DNA from 2 places in the Sphingomonas sp. jy18 genome. Region 2 is predicted to be linked to the other one. Evidence: predicted binding sites of a transcription regulator. Region 2 holds the regulator's gene; the other holds the start of a gene.
What was found. The regulator LexA, encoded in region 2, represses DNA repair genes until DNA is damaged. The targets are predictions, from matches to a motif close to GTTCCNCNCTTGTTCT.
Positions count from the first base shown of each region.

Region 1: AC0QC4_RS07770 (ImuA family protein) is a predicted target of LexA. The motif match lies at 3,334-3,349, and genes of this name have one in related genera.

Region 1 covers NZ_JBXPBT010000002.1:566,023-574,045, forward strand. The annotation lists gene AC0QC4_RS07755 (hypothetical protein) at 1-641, shown strand, start outside; gene mmsB (3-hydroxyisobutyrate dehydrogenase) at 683-1,594, opposite strand; gene AC0QC4_RS07765 (CoA-acylating methylmalonate-semialdehyde dehydrogenase) at 1,685-3,178, opposite strand; gene AC0QC4_RS07770 (ImuA family protein) at 3,356-4,123, shown strand; gene AC0QC4_RS07775 (Y-family DNA polymerase) at 4,038-5,549, shown strand; gene AC0QC4_RS07780 (error-prone DNA polymerase) at 5,546-8,023, shown strand, end outside.
Region 2 covers NZ_JBXPBT010000003.1:389,954-397,976, reverse strand. The annotation lists gene AC0QC4_RS10390 (citrate synthase) at 1-237, opposite strand, end outside; gene gltX (glutamate--tRNA ligase) at 295-1,761, opposite strand; gene AC0QC4_RS10380 (ComEC/Rec2 family competence protein) at 1,870-3,999, shown strand; gene lexA (transcriptional repressor LexA) at 3,993-4,670, opposite strand; gene AC0QC4_RS10370 (molybdopterin molybdotransferase MoeA) at 4,753-5,937, opposite strand; gene moaC (cyclic pyranopterin monophosphate synthase MoaC) at 5,922-6,392, opposite strand; gene trpC (indole-3-glycerol phosphate synthase TrpC) at 6,389-7,183, opposite strand; gene AC0QC4_RS10355 (TauD/TfdA dioxygenase family protein) at 7,319-8,023, shown strand, end outside.

The DNA of each region.
Region 1 (8,023 bases), on a different contig from region 2:
AGATTGTTACAAACGCCTCGGGTGGCGATCTGACGGCGACGCTGAACGCCCTCGCCAACACCTATGGCGGCAGTGCAGGGGTCGACACTGTGCTCGCTGGCGACGGCAATGACGCCGTCTATGGCCGGGGCGGTGCCGATAGCCTTGGTGGCGAAGGCGGCAATGACCGGCTGTTCGGCGATGCCGGAAACGACGTGCTGAACGGCGGTGCCGGTCAGGATCTGGTCTATGGCGGCGCGGACAATGACACGCTGAACGGCGGCGATGCCAATGACACGCTCTACGGCGAAGCAGGAAATGACACGCTCACCGGCGGCGCGGGTGTCGACATCCTCAATGGTGGCCTTGGTGCAGACGCCTATGTGTTCAACGTCGGCGACACCGGCGCAACCCTCGCTACGGCCGACCGCATTCAGGGTTTCAGCAACGCACAGGGTGACAAGCTGCATTTGATCGGGCTTGGCCTGAGCAGCTTCATCGGGACCTTTGCCTTTACCAACGTCGCTGGCCAGGTGCGTTATGAGCTGATTGGCGGGAACACCTATATTCAGGGCGACAGCAACGGTGATGGGGTCGCGGATTTCATGATCCGACTCGACGGAAACGTCACCGTCACTCCGGGCGATTTCATCATCGGCTAAGTCTGACGCCGTTTGCGATATGCGATGCAGGGGCGGTCAGTTCACCGCTCCTGCATCGTCTTTATGATGCCCGAGAAATCCTTGCCGCCATTGCCTGCATCGGCAAACGCCGCGTAGAGCGCCGCTGCGCGCTCGCCCATTGGCACCTCCGCGCCGACCGATTGCGCCGCCTCCATTGCCAGCTTGAGGTCCTTCAGCATCAGCGCGGTGGCAAAGCCGCCGTCATAGCCGCGATCCGCAGGCGTCTCCGGCCCGACGCCGGGCACGGGACAATAGCTGGTCATCGACCAGCATTGGCCCGATGCTTGGCTGGAGATGTCGTAAAAGGTCTGCAAATCCAGCCCCAGTTTCTCGGCCATGGCGAACGTCTCGCAGGTGGCGATCATCGACGCGCCGAGCAGCATGTTGTTGCAGATTTTCGCCGCCTGTCCCGCGCCCGACCCGCCCGCATGGATCACCGCTTTGCCCATCGCCGCCAAGATCGGCTCGGCGCGGGCAAATGCTTCGGCGCTGCCGCCGACCATGAAGGTCAGCGTGCCGCCATTGGCCGCTGCAATGCCGCCCGATACCGGCGCGTCTGTGACCGCTAGCCCCTTGGCTGTCGCCGCCTCGGCATTGGCGCGCGCGGTAGCGACGTCGATGGTCGAACAGTCGATCAACAGCGTGCCTGGCGCGGCGTTGGGGAACACATCGCTCTCATAGACCGCCGCGACATGGTGCCCGGCGGGCAGCATGGTGACAACCACTTCGGCACCGCTCACCGCCTCGCCCGCGCTCGGCGCGGCAAGGCACCCCGCCGCCGCTGCCCGTTCCAGTGCCTCGGCGCTGAGATCGAAGGCACGAACATCATGCCCCGCCTTCGCCAGATTGGCCGCCATCCCGCCGCCCATATTGCCAAGCCCGATGAATGCGATGCTGGTCATTTGAAACTCCAATCCAACTTCACCCGTCATTGCGAGCGCAGCGAAGCAATCCAGAGCGGCGTGGCACCACCCTGGATTGCTTCGCTGCGCTCGCAATGACGGTACTTTGATCTCATGGCCTCACCCCATCGTCGGGATGACAAACGCATTTCCCCCATCCGGCGATCCATCCGGCCAGCGGGCAGTGACGGTCTTGACCTTGGTCCAGAACTTCACGCCCTCCATGCCATGCTGGTTGGTGTCGCCGAAGGCCGAGCGCTTCCAGCCGCCGAAGGTGTGATAGGCGACCGGCACCGGGATCGGCACATTGATGCCGACCATGCCGACATTGACGCGCGCCGCAAATTCCCGCGCGGCGTGGCCGTTGCGGGTGAAGATGGCGACGCCATTGCCATATTGATGCTTGCTGGGCAGCGCGAGCGCCTCCTCGAAGCTGGCGGCGCGGACCATCTGCAGCACGGGGCCGAAAATCTCTTCCTTGTAGCTTTCCATGTCGGTGGTGACATGGTCGAACAGCGTCGGGCCGACGAAGAAGCCTTCCTCATGCCCCTGCAGTTTGAACCCGCGTCCGTCGATCACCAGTTCCGCGCCCTCGTCGACGCAGGTCTGGATCCAGCCTTCGACCTTTGCCTTGTGCGCGGCGGTGACTACCGGCCCGTAATGCGCTTGCGGATCGGTCGAGACGCCGACGCGCAGCGCCTCGATCGCCGGGATCAGCTTGGCACGCAGCCGGTCGGCGGTCTCATCGCCCACCGGCACCACCACCGGCAAGGCCATGCAGCGCTCGCCCGCCGAGCCGAAAGCCGCACCCGCCAGATCATTGACCACCTGGTCGAGATCCGCGTCCGGCATGACGATGCCATGGTTCTTGGCCCCACCCATCGCCTGCACCCGCTTGCCGTTGGCGACGCCGCGATTGTAGACATAATGGGCGATGTCGGAGGAGCCGACGAAGCTGACCGCGCCGATGGCCGGGTGGTCGAGGATGGCATCGACCATCGCCTTGTCGCCATGCACCACCTGGCAGATGCCTTCGGGCAGGCCCGCCTCGATCAACAGTTCGGCGAGCCGCACCGGCACGCTCGGGTCACGCTCGCTGGGCTTGATCAGGAAGGCGTTGCCGGTGGCGATGGCGACGCCGGACATCCACAGCGGGATCATCGCCGGGAAGTTGAACGGGGTGATGCCCGCGCCGATGCCGATCGGCTGGCGCATCGAATAGACGTCGATGCCCGGCCCCGCGCCTTGGGTATATTCGCCCTTCAGCACGTGCGGGATGCCGCAGCAGAATTCGATGACCTCCAGCCCGCGCTGGATGTCGCCTTTGGAATCCGCGATCACCTTGCCATGTTCGGAGCTGAGCAGATGCGCCAGCTCGTCCATGTTCGCTTCCACCAGCCGCTTGAATTCGAACATCACCCGCGCGCGCCGCTGCGGGTTGGTGGCTGCCCATGCCGGTTGCGCGGCGAGCGCGGCCTGCACTGCCTGCTCCAGCACGGCGGCATCGCCCAGCGCGACGCGCGCCTGCACCTGGCCGCTGTTGGGATCGAAGATATCGCCCGTGCGGGTGGCTGGTCCGGAGCCGCCGCTGATGAAATGGTCGATCTGGCGCATGCTCTTCTCCTCAAATCCTGTTCTGGCGCCTCGATAGAGGCTCGGCCCGTGCATGGGAACCGCGCATCATGCCGAATGCGATGGGATGTGCGCCGGTTGCTGTCCCGGCGCCTTCGCTGAGGCTGCTTGACGCTCGGCACCGGCTTGGCTCATATAGAACATAATAGGAACAAAAAGATGATTCGTCCCGCCGCCCTCCATCGCCTTGCCTTGCAGCCGCGTCCGCCGGACGGGGAGGCTGAGCGTTGCGGCGATGGCAGGATCGGCCTCGGCGCGGCCGATGTCGATGTCCGGCTGCAGGGGGGACTCGCCCGTGCGGCGCTGCATGAGATTTTCAGTGCGGGAGACAAGGATAGCAGCAGCGCCACGGCCTTCGCCCTGTTGCTGGCGACCCGCGCGCTGGGCAAGGACACGTCGCTGATGTGGGTGCGGGACGATCGTGCATCGCGGACCAATGGCTATCTTCACGCGCCGGGCCTGCTCGATCTCGGCTGCGATCCGGCCAGGCTGGTGATTGTCGTCCCGCCCGATCCCATCGGCGTGCTGCGCGCTGGTCTGGATGGCGTGCGCTGCGGCCAGTTGGGCGGGGTGGTGCTCGAACTGCATGGCGCGGCGCCCCTGCTCGATCTCACCGCTTCGCGCCGTCTGGCAATGGCGGCCGCGCAGTCGGGCGTGTTCACTCTGGTGCTGCGGATCGATGCGGAGCCGGTGCCCAGTGCGGCGCAGACGCGGTGGAGCATCGCCACTGCGCCATCGTCGCCGCTGCCTGCCGATGCGCCGGGGCATCCGGCCTTCGATGTCGCCTTGTTGCGGCATCGTGGCGGGAGCCTTCCCTTTGCAACCCGTCTGGAGTGGAACCGTGACCGTCGCTGTTTCGCGCCGCTATCTGGCGGTGCATCTTCCCTTTCTGCCGTCGGAACGGATCAGGCGCAGCGAGCGGCCTGACGCCCCGTTTGCACTGGTGGCCAAGCACCGCAGCGCGATGCGGCTGATCGCGCTCGACCAGTCGGCATTAGTGCTCGGTCTCGTCGCCGGCATGACGCTGGCCGATGCGCGGGCGCGCGTGCCCGATCTTGCGGCCTTGCCCTATGATGCCGCCGCCGATGCGCGTGCGCTGGCGCGGCTGGCCGATGGCTGCGAGCGCTATACGCCGATGGTCGCCACCGACGGCGACGATGTGCTGCTGCTCGACATCACCGGCTGCGCGCATCTTTTTGCCGGTTATGAAGAGGGGCTTGCGGCCGATCTGGTCCAGCGGCTGAATGCTGCCGGCCTGACCACCCGCCATGCCATAGCCGCCACCGCCGATGCCGCAGCGGCGCTGGCCCGCCATGAGGAAAGCGATGTCGAGGCCTTGCCGGTCGAGGCCTTGCGCGTCGATGGGGAGCGGCACCGGGCGCTGCGCCGCGCCGGCCTGCGCACGCTGGGCGATCTGGCTGCCCGCCCCGCCGCGCCACTGGCTGCGCGCTTTGGCAGCGATCTGGTGGATGGGCTCGAGCGGCTGCTCGAACGGCAGGACGTCCGCATCGTCCCACGCCGCCATCTGCCCGAGATCAGCGTGGAGACCCGCTTTGCCGAGCCGGTGGCGCGCACCGAGGATGTGCTGGCGACGCTGCGCCATCTTGCCGCGCAGGCCGGGGACCGTCTGGCCGAACGCGGCGCGGGCGGGCGGGCCTTTGCCGCCTCCCTGTTCCGCAGCGACGGGCATGTCGCGCGGCTGGAGGTGGAGACCGGCCAGCCGGTCCGCGATTGCGCCATTCTCGACCGCCTGCTGCGTGAGCGCATCGACACCTTGTCCGATCCGCTCGACCCCGGCTTCGGCTACGATCTGATCCGCCTCGACGTGCTGACCAGCGAGGCGATGGCGGCGGAGCAGTTGCGGCTCGATGGCGGCCGGGTGGGCGACGGCGAGATGGCGCTGCTGATCGACCGGCTGGCGGTGCGGCTGGGGCGGGGCAGGGTGCGCCGCTTCGTGCCCGTCGATACGCATATCCCCGAACAGGGGGCGCTGGCCTTGCCGGTTGCCGATGCCCCGCGCGCTGTCGACTGGCCGGCTCCCGCACCGGGCGAGCCGCCGCTGCGGCCCATCCACCTGTTCGATCCGCCCCAGAAGATCGAGGTGCTCGCCGCCGTCCCCGATGGCCCGCCCCGCCGCTTCAAATGGCGCAAGGCGCTGCATGAGGTGGTGCGACAGGAAGGGCCGGAACGGATTGCCTCCGAATGGTGGCGGCGAGAGGATAATGGCGGCCTGACCCGCGACTATTATCGCGTCGAGGATGCGCGCGGTCGCCGCTACTGGCTGTTCCGTCACGGGCTGTTCGGTAGCGAGCAAGCCAATCCCGACTGGTATATCCACGGCCTGTTCGCATGAGCGCCGGTTTCGCCGAACTGGTCGCGGCGAGCAATTTCAGTTTCCTCAGTGGAGCCTCTTCCCCCGCAGACATGGTCTGGCGCGCGCAGGCACTGGGGATGGCGGGGATCGGCATTGCCGATCGCAACACGGTGGCGGGCGTGGTCCGCGCGCACATGGCGTGGCGCGAGATCGGCGGGGCGGCGAGCGGTTTCCGGCTGGTGGTCGGCGCACGGCTGGTGTTCGCGCCTTCCGAGAACGGTGAGGCGACGCCGGACATCGTCGCCTATCCCGCCACCCGCCACGGCTGGGGGCGGCTGACACGGCTGTTGACCATCGGCAACCGCCGCGCGGTCAAGGGCGACTGCGTGCTGCATCTGGAGGATTTGCTCGACCATGCCGACGATCTGCTGCTGATCGCGATGGGCGGCGATGCCGCGCTGCTCCACCGTCTGCGCCTGGCGCGGTCGGGTGCCGTGTGGCGCGGCATTGCCATGCCGCACGGGGCAGGGGACCGGCGACGGCTGATCGCGGCGCAGAAGGAGGCCTTTGCCGCAGGCGTGCCGCTGCTCGCCACCAACGATGCGCTCTACGCCACCGCGCAGCAGCGCCCGCTGCACGACATCGTCACCTGTATCCGCGAAGGCACGTCCATCCATGCCGCCGGTCGGCGGCTGCTCGCCAATGCCGAACGTCATCTCAAATCGCCGGAGGATATGGCGCGGCTGTTCCGCGGCTATCCCGAGGCGCTGGGCGCGGGCGCGGCGCTGATGGCGCGCATCGACTTCACGCTTGATGACCTGCGCTATGAATATCCCAACGAGCCGGTACCCGAAGGCTGGGAATCGCACGACTGGCTGGAACATCTGGCGATGGAGGAGGCGCGCCGTCGCCATCCCGACGGCGTGCCCGAGCCGATGCTGCGCACGCTTGCCGAGGAGTTCCGGCTGATCCGGCTCAAGCGCTATGCCTGCTATTTCCTGACGGTGCATGACATCGTCCGTTACGCGCGCAGCCTCGACCCGCCGATCCTGTGCCAGGGGCGCGGCAGCGCCGCCAACTCGCTGGTCTGCTATCTGCTGGGCATCACCTCGGTCGATCCCATCGCCAACAAGCTGCTGTTCTCCCGCTTCCTCTCGGAAGAGCGCGACGAGCCGCCCGACATCGACGTCGATTTCGAGCATGAGCGGCGCGAGGAGGTGATGCAATATATTTACCGGCGCTATGGCCGCGAGCGCGCGGGGATTGCCGCCACGGTCATCCACTATCGCCCGCGCAGCACGCTGCGTGAGGTCGGCAAGGCGCTGGGGCTGACTGAGGATATCACAGCCCGGTTGAGCAGCACCATCTGGGGCCAGTGGGGCAGCGACGTGCCTGAGGAACGGGTGGAGGAGGCGGGGTTCGATCTTGCCAATCCCGATATCGCCCGGCTGAAATGGCTGGTCGACCAGTTGCTGACCTTTCCCCGCCACCTCTCCCAGCATGTCGGCGGCTTCGTGCTGACCGAAGGCCGCCTCGACGAGCTGGTGCCGATCCACAACGGGGCGATGAAGGACCGCACCTTCATCGAATGGGACAAGGACGATATCGAGGCGCTGGGCTTGATGAAGGTCGATGTGCTGGCGCTCGGCATGCTCACCTGCATCCGCAAGAGCTTCGATCTGCTGCGCCTGCACGGGCTGGGCGATCATGACCTGCAGAACGTCCCGCGCGAAGACCCGCAGACCTATGCGATGCTGCGGCGCGGGGACAGTATCGGCACCTTCCAGGTCGAAAGCCGCGCGCAGATCAACATGCTGCCGCGGATGAAGCCGAAGGAATTGTACGATCTGGTCATCCAGGTTGCCATCGTCCGCCCCGGCCCCATCCAGGGCGGCATGGTCCACCCCTATCTTAGGCGCCGCAATGGCGAGGAAGCGGTCGACTTTCCCTCACCGTCGCCGCCGCATGATCCGGACGAGCTGCGCGACGTGCTGGGGCGAACCCTGGGCGTTCCATTGTTCCAGGAGCAGGCGATGAAACTCGCCATCACCGCCGGCGGCTTCACCCCGGCCCAGGCGGACGGGCTGCGCCGGGCCATGGCGACCTTCCGCAACCATGGGTCGATGCCGCGCTACGAGGCACAGTTGATCGATGGCATGGTCGCGCGCGGCTATGACCGCGATTTCGCCGAGCGCTGTTTCAACCAGATCAAGGGCTTCGGCGAATATGGCTTTCCCGAAAGCCACGCCCAGGCGTTCGGCTATCTCGCCTATGTCTCGTCATGGCTGAAATGCCGCCACCCGGCGGTGTTCACCTGTGCGCTGCTCAATTCCCAGCCGATGGGCTTCTACGCGCCGGCACAGCTCGTGCGCGATGCGCAGGAACATGGCGTCGAGGTGCGCCCCGTCGACGTCAACGCAAGTGGCTGGGACAGCGCGCTGGAGGTGGCGGGGAATGACGCATCGGGTGAACCGGAGGGAATTTCACTCGCCCTGCGCCTTGGCCTGCGCCGT
Region 2 (8,023 bases):
CGAATGCTCGGCGAGCTGGCCGATCGGGTAGCCGCGGTGCAGCAGCACGCCTTCGTCCCCGTCGATATAGGTCAGCGCGCTTTCGCACGACGCGGTCGAGGTGAAGCCGGGATCGTAAGTGAACTGCCCGGTCTGCGCGTACATCTTGCGGATATCGAGCACCGACGGGCCGACGCTGCCTGTAAGAACGGGCAGGTCGACAGTCTTGTCAGCAGTGGAGAGGCTGGCACTGGTCATCTTGGTTCCCCTGTATCTGGTTCCGCGCGCACGCGCAGTTGGGTTGCTGCTGCCTGCTTATGCCGTCAGCGCGGCGCGTATGCGAAGCAGGGATTCGGCCCGTCCGAGCAGGAATAGCACGTCGAATATGCCGGGGGAAATAGCCCGGCCGGTCAATGCGGCCCGTAAAGGTTGCGCAATCTTGCCTAAACCGAGTTCGCGGCGTTCCGCCTCCGCCCGCACGGAGGCCTCCAGCGATTCCATCGACCATTCGGGCAGCGCGTCGAGCACGTCGGCCATCTCGGCGAGCAACCCGGGCGGCGCCGCTTCGATCAGCGCCGCGGCCTTGTCCTCGAACGCCAGCGGCGCGGTATCGAACAGGAACAGCGCGCCTTCGGCCAGTTCGATGAGATTTTTGGCGCGCGGCTTCAGGGCGGGCATCGCCGCCAGCAGCATCGCCTCGTCGTCTGGCTCGAGCGGGCGGTCGATCATGCCGGCCAAATGATCGGCCGTCAGTTTCGTCAGGCGCGCGTCGTCGGCCTCTCGCATGTAATGGCCATTGAGATTCTCGAGCTTCTTGAAGTCGAAGCGCGAGGCCGAGCGGCCGACATTGTCGATGTCGAACAGCGCGATCGCCCGGTCGCGATCGATGATCTCCTCGTCGCCATGGCCCCAGCCGAGGCGCAGGAGATAATTGTTCACCGCCTCGGGCAGCAGGCCCATTTCGTCGCGATAGGCATCGACGCCGAGCGCACCGTGGCGCTTGGAAAGCTTGGCGCCATCCTGCCCGTGGATCAGCGGCACATGCGCATAGGTCGGCTCGGGCCAGCCCATCCCGCGCAGCAGTACGAGTTGCCGGAAGGCGTTGTTGAGATGGTCGTCGCCGCGAATGACGTGGGTGACGCCCATGTCATGATCGTCGACCACCACCGATAGCATGTAGGTCGGCGTTCCGTCCGAGCGCAGCAGCACGAAATCGTCGATTTCCTCGGCATTCACGGTCACTTCGCCCTGCACCCGGTCGACAATGGTCAGCATGCCGGTGCGCGGTGCCTTCAACCGGACCACGGCCGGGCGGTCGTTGGGCAGCGATTCCGCCGGCGCGTCCCGCCACGGGCTGACGATGCGGAACGGGCGCTTTTCGGCCTGCGCACTGGCGCGCATCTCGGCCAGTTCCTCCTGCGTCAGGAAGCAGCGAAAGGCATGGCCGGCGGCCAGCAACTGGTGCGCAACCTCGGCATGCCGCTCGGCACGCGCGAACTGGTACACTTCCTCGCCATCCCAATCGAGGCCGAGCCACCGCATGCCGTCGAGGATCGCGGCGATGGCGGCATCGGTCGAGCGCGCGCGGTCGGTGTCTTCGATGCGCAGCAGGAACTTGCCGCCGGTGCGGCGCGCGTACAGCCAGTTGAACAGCGCGGTGCGCGCACCGCCAATGTGCAGGAAGCCGGTGGGCGACGGCGCAAAGCGGGTGACAACGGGCACGGTGCCTGCACTGGCAGGGCGGGTATATGGGCTTGCGCTCACGCGCTGTTTCTCCGACATGATTGGCCATCCGGGAAAGGCGGCCTGGACAGGATGGACGGCTTGGCCGTCCGATCGGGGGTCGCCTAGCATGGCCGCAGCACCGCTTCAAACACGGGATTGCCGGTGATGGCCGCGCGCGTGGCGGTTGTCGCGGACGCGGTGGACCATTGGCTGTGGCGGGAGCGCGAGAGCCTGTTCCTGTGGCTGCCGGTGGTGTTCGGCACCGGCGTCGGCGCCTGGTTCGCGCTGCCGGGCGCGGCGGCGTGGATCGGTTTCATGCTGGTGATGACTGCCTTTGCGGCCTTCGGCTGGCTGCTGTGTCCGCCGGGTGGGCTGCTGCGGCAGATGCTGGTGGTTGCCGGTATCGCCATGGCGGCAGGCTGCGCGCTGGCCTGGTTGCGCAGCGAACGGGTGGCGGCACCGGTGCTGGAGCGCCCCGCGGTACTCCGTTTTCAGGCGATCGTGGAGCAGACCGAGTTGCAGGCGGCACGAGGCGATGTGCGGCTGATTCTGCGGCCCGATCCGGCGGCGATGCTGCCGCCGCGCATCCGGGTGACGATCGGGATCGATGACCCGGGGGCGCTGGAGATCAGCGCCGGTGAACATATTGCCTTGCGCGCGCGGCTGGTGCCGCCGCCGTCCGCCGCGCTGCCGGGGGGCTATGACTTTGCGCGGCGGGCCTGGTTCGACCAACTCGGTGCGGTGGGTAGTGCGATCGGGCCTGTCGAGCGGCTGGATGGCGCCAATGCCGCTCCGCCGAGTCTTCGCCAGCGGCTCTCGGCGCATATTCAGCGCCAGGTCGATGGCGGCGCCGGCGCGATCGCTGCGGCGCTGGCGACAGGGGATCGCGGCGCTATCCCGCCGGAGGATGATGAGGCGATGCGCCGTGCCGGCCTCGCGCATCTGCTCTCGATCAGCGGATTGCACATCACCGCGGCGGTGGGCGGCGCCATGTGGCTGGCGCTGCGCCTGCTCGCACTCTCGCCATGGCTGGCACTGCGGGCGCCGCTGATCCTGATCTCCGCCGGCGTGGGCGCGCTGGTCGGGCTCGGCTACACGCTCCTTACCGGGGCCGAGGTGCCGACAATCCGGTCGCTGGTCGCAGCGCTGCTGGTGCTGCTCGCGATCGCCTTGGGGCGGGAGGCTATTACGCTACGGCTGGTCGCGGCGGGCGCGCTGTTCGTGTTGCTACTTTGGCCCGAGGCGCTGGTCGGGCCGAGCTTTCAGCTGAGTTTCGCCGCGGTGACCGCCATTGTCGCGCTGCACACCCATCCGCGCGTTACCGCTATGCTGGCGCGCCGCGACGAAAGCCGGGGAATGCGGCTGCTGCGCGGATTTCTGGGGCTGTTGCTGACCGGTCTCGCCGTCGAGCTGGCGCTGATGCCGATTGCGCTGTTCCATTTCCACAAGGCCGGGCTCTACGGCTCGCTCGCCAATATGGTGGCGATCCCCCTGACGACGTTCGTGGTCATGCCGGCAGAAGCGCTGGCGCTGCTGCTCGATGGTATCGGTCTTGGTGCGCCGGCATGGTGGGTGGTCGATCAGGCGCTTGGGTTCATGCTGTGGATGGCCCATGCCGTGGCGAGCGCGCCGGGGGCTGTCGCGGCGGTGCCATCTACCCCGCTGGCCGCGATGCTGCTCTCGGTTGGCGGCGGACTGTGGGTGGGATTGTGGCGGACCAGGGTGCGCTGGGCAGGGCTGCCCGCGATCGTGGCCGGCTTGCTCTGGGCCTTCGCCACGCCCGCGCCGGATCTGCTGGTGACCGGTGATGGTCGTCATGTTGCGGTGCGCGCAGAGGATGGCCGCTATGCGCTGCTGCGTGACCGGGCGGGCGACTATATCCGCGATCAACTGGCCGAGGCGGCGGGGGTCGACGGGGAGCTGACAGCGCTGGCAACGCAGCCAGGCACGCGCTGCTCGGCCGACTTCTGCGTCTGGCAGGTAGAGCGTGCTGGCCGCCGCTGGACGGTGATGGCCGCGCGCAGCGGTTATCGTACCGATTGGCAACCGCTGGTCGCAGCATGCGCCCGCAGCGATATCGTGATCGCCGACCGCTGGCTGCCGCGCGGTTGCCAGCCCCGCTGGCTGAAGGCGGATCGCCAATTCCTCGATCAGACCGGCGGGCTCGCCATCACCCTCGACCCGCCGTCGGTACGCGGGGTTGCGTCAGCAGCACAGGGCAAACCATGGGGCCATCCGCCGACGATCATGCCACCGAGGCAGCCGAGGCAGGCCGAGGCTTCGTCCGCTCAATGATAACGCCGCAGCAAGCCGGCGAGCCGGCCCTGCACCGCGACGCGGTCCGCGCGATAATGCTGCGGGTCATAGGCGGCATTGGCCGGATCCAGCCGGACATTCTGCCCGTCGCGGTGGAAATATTTGAGCGTGGCATCCTGACCGTCGATCAGCGCAACCACGATGTCGCCTTCGCGCGCGGTCTCGGCGCGCTGGATCAGGGCATAATCGCCGTCGAGAATGCCGGCCTCGACCATCGAGTCCCCGGAGACTTCGAGCGCATAATGGTCACCCGGCCCGAGCAGGGCGGCAGGCACGACCAATTGCGCGGAATCCTCGAACGCTTCGATCGGCATGCCGGCCGCGATGCGGCCATGCAGCGGCAGTTCGATCACGTCGTTGGCGACGACGGCACGCGGCGTCGCCCGGGTCGGCATGGCGATGACATTGGAGGCGGGCGCCTGCTCGCGCTCACCGCGCTCCGGATTGCGCACCACCTCGAGTGCCCGCGCCCGGTTGGGCAGCCGACGCAGGAAGCCGCGTTCCTCGAGCGCGCTGATCAGGCGATGCACCCCGGACTTGGACTTCAGCCCCAAGGCATCCTTCATCTCTTCGAAAGACGGCGAAATGCCGGATTCAGCCAGCCGGTCTTCGATGAAGCAGATCAGTTCATGCTGTTTGCGCGTGAGCATGCTCGCTCTCCCCGTGACGGAACATCGGAAGAACATCTATGCAAACGAAAAGGGAACGTCAAGACCCCGCTGATGGGGTCGATCAAGCGATGGGGATGTAGCGCGCGCTTGCGCCCATATCTTGTGGCGGCGCATCGCGGTCCAGCCGGATAAGCACATTCGCACCGGCCAGCGTGAACAGTGCGGCGCTGTCCTGGCTGCCGGCGGGGGCGATGCTGCCATCCGGGTTGCGACGTCCGCGCAGATATTCGGTGCGGTTGCTGCCGGCCGGCAGCGGCGCGGCGAGCGGCGCGGTCTCGTGGCGGGGCAGCGGGTCAGGGCATCCGGCCATGGCGCGCAGCACGGGCAGCGCAAACAGGGTGGCGGTCGCGAAGGCGGAGACCGGATTGCCGGGCAGGCCAAGCGCAACGAGGCCTTCCCTGTGCGCCACGATCAGCGGCTTTCCGGGCTTCATCGCGACACGGCGCAAGGCGATGGTCCACCCCGCCGCTTCGAGCGCCGGGCGGACGAGGTCATGATCGCCGACCGACGCGCCTCCGCTCAGCAGCAGCAGCGCCGGGTCGCGGTGCGTGGCAGCGAAATCGTCGATAAGCGCGGTGATGGCGGTGAGCGCATCGGGCGCGATGCCCCGGTCGTTCACCGATGCTGCCCATGGCGCGACGAGGGCGGCCAGCATCGCGCCGTTGGCCGACGGCAGGCCGGTCTCGCCGGACCCGGGCAGAACCAGTTCGCTGCCGGTGGCGACGATGGTGACCGCGGGGCGGCGGTGGCAGGGGAGGGTGGCGTGATCGGCACTCGCGGCAAGAGCGATGAGGCCGGGGGTGACGGCCGCGCCCGGTGCCGCAAGCGGTGCGCCTTCGGCAAAGTCGCTGCCCCGACGGCGGATCCAGCGGCCGGGGGCGGGGTGGTCGGTTGCGGTCAGCACCGTTCCGTCGACCTTGGCGTCCTCCTGGATCAGGATGCGGTCTGCGCCGGCCGGAAGGGGCGCGCCGGTGAAGATACGCGCCGCCTCTCCGGCGGACAGGGTGCCGGGGGCGCGGCTCTCGGCAGGGATGGCGCTGACGATCTGCCACGGTCCATCGCCAGCGCCGAGGGCATAGCCATCCATCGCACTGAGGTCCGCCCACGGCTGGGTGCGGCGCGCGACGAGCGGGGCGGCGAGCCAGCCATGGGCCTCGTGCAGCGGCAGTTCGACGCGCGGTCCGGGGTGCGCGAGGGCGAGGACCGCGGCCTGGGCGTCCTCCAGGCTGATCAGTCCGCGCGCCATGGGCCGGACTTGCCGCCTTCCTTCGCAACCAGACGCACCTGACCTATGCACGCCGCCTTGTCGATCGCCTTGGTCATGTCATAGATTGTCAGCAAGGCCACGGAAACCGCTGTCATTGCTTCCATTTCTACCCCGGTCTGTGCCGACGTGACGGTTTCCGCGACCGCTTCGATGCTCTTGTCGCCGATGGTGAAATCGACGCGGGCGGAGGCCAGTGGCAGCGGGTGGCAGAGCGGGATGAGATCGGCGGTGCGCTTGGCGGCCATGATCCCCGCCAGCCGTGCGGTCGCCAGCACATCGCCCTTGGGCCCGGAGCCGTCCCGCACCGCGGCGATGGCGGCCGGGGAGAGCAGGATATGCCCGGCGGCGACCGCGCGGCGCGCCGTCACCGGCTTGGCCGAGACATCGACCATCCGCGCCGCGCCCTCGGCATCGATGTGGGTGAGGCCGCTCATGCCGCGAGCAGCGTCCGGGTTGCGGCCTCGACATCGGCATGGCGCATCAGATGCTCGCCGACGAGAAACGCGTGGATGCCGCTGCCGCGCAGCCGCGCGATATCCGCCGGCCCGGCGATGCCGCTTTCGCTGACCAGCAACGTGCCGGGCTGCACCAGCGGCGCGAGCCGTTCGCTGACGCCAAGATCGGTGACGAAGCGCTTGAGATCGCGGTTGTTGATGCCGATCAGCCGGCTGGAAAGCTGCGCCAGCGCGCGGGCCAACTCGGCCTCGTCATGCACTTCGACCAGCACATCCATGCCGAGCGCCAGCGCCTCTGCCTCGATGGCGCGCATCTGCGTGTCGTCCAGCGCTGCGACGATGATCAGGATCGCATCGGCGCCGAGACCGCGGGCTTCGCGCACCTGCCACGGATCGACCATGAAATCCTTGCGCAGCACCGGCAGCGTGCAGGCCGCGCGCGCCGCGACCAGATAGGCGTCATCGCCCTGAAAATAGGGGCCATCGGTCAGCACCGACAGGCAGGCCGCGCCACCGGCAGCATAGGCGCGGGCATGGGCCGGCGGATCGAAATCCGGGCGGATCAAACCCTTGGACGGGCTCGCCTTCTTGACCTCGGCGATCAGTGCCGCCTCTCCGGCAGCGATGCGCGTCGCCAACGCGGCCCGGAACCCGCGCGGCGCACTCGCCGTGGCGATGCGGCGCTCGATCTCGGCATCGCTGACCAGCGCCTTGCGGCGGGCGACCTCGGCAGCGGTGGTGGCGCAGATTTCGGCAAGCTTGTCGGACATGCAGCGCGCGGTAGCGGATTTGGCGCGTCAGGCGAAGGGGGCAATTCGCAGCCTTGCCGGGTGCCCCCGCCAAGGGCCTTGCCGTCGCCGCCCGGCGGGATATGCTGCGCCCAAAAGGCGGGAAGGAGACAGGCCATGGCGACGGTGGTGGAGCAGCGTCTGCACGTGCGGGCGATGAGTCCGGCGATCGGTGCAGAGATCAGCGGTGTCGATTTGCGCGAGGAACAGGATGAGGCGAGCATCGCCGCGATCCGGGCGGCGCTGAACCAGTATAAGGTGATCTTCTTTCGCGACCAGCATATCACCCCGGCGCAGCACATCGCCTTCGCGCGGCGGTTCGGCGAACTGGAAATCCACCCCGCCACCCCGGCGGACCAGCCCGACCCCGAGATACTGCGCATCGAACACGGCCCCAACTCGCGCGGGGTTGAAAATAACTGGCATTCGGACGTGACCTGGCGCGACCGTCCCTCGCTGGGATCGATCCTGCGCGCGGTCGAGGTGCCTCAGACCGGCGGCGACACGCTGTTTGCCAGCATGGAAGCGGCCTATGAGGCGCTGTCTCCGGCGATGCAGGACTGGGTTTGCACCCTGACCGCGGTGCATGACATCGCCCGCGTCTTTGCCAAGCGGCTGGGCAAGTCGACTGAGGAACTGCACGCCAAATATCCGCCGATGGAGCATCCGGTGGTGCGCACCCACCCCGAGACCGGGCGGCGCGCGCTCTACGTCAACACCGGTTTCGTCACCCACATCAAGGGATTGTCGGCGAAGGAGAGCGACTGGCTGCTCGAGCATCTCTACAGCTTTGCCCGCATTCCCGAATTCCAGTGCCGCTTC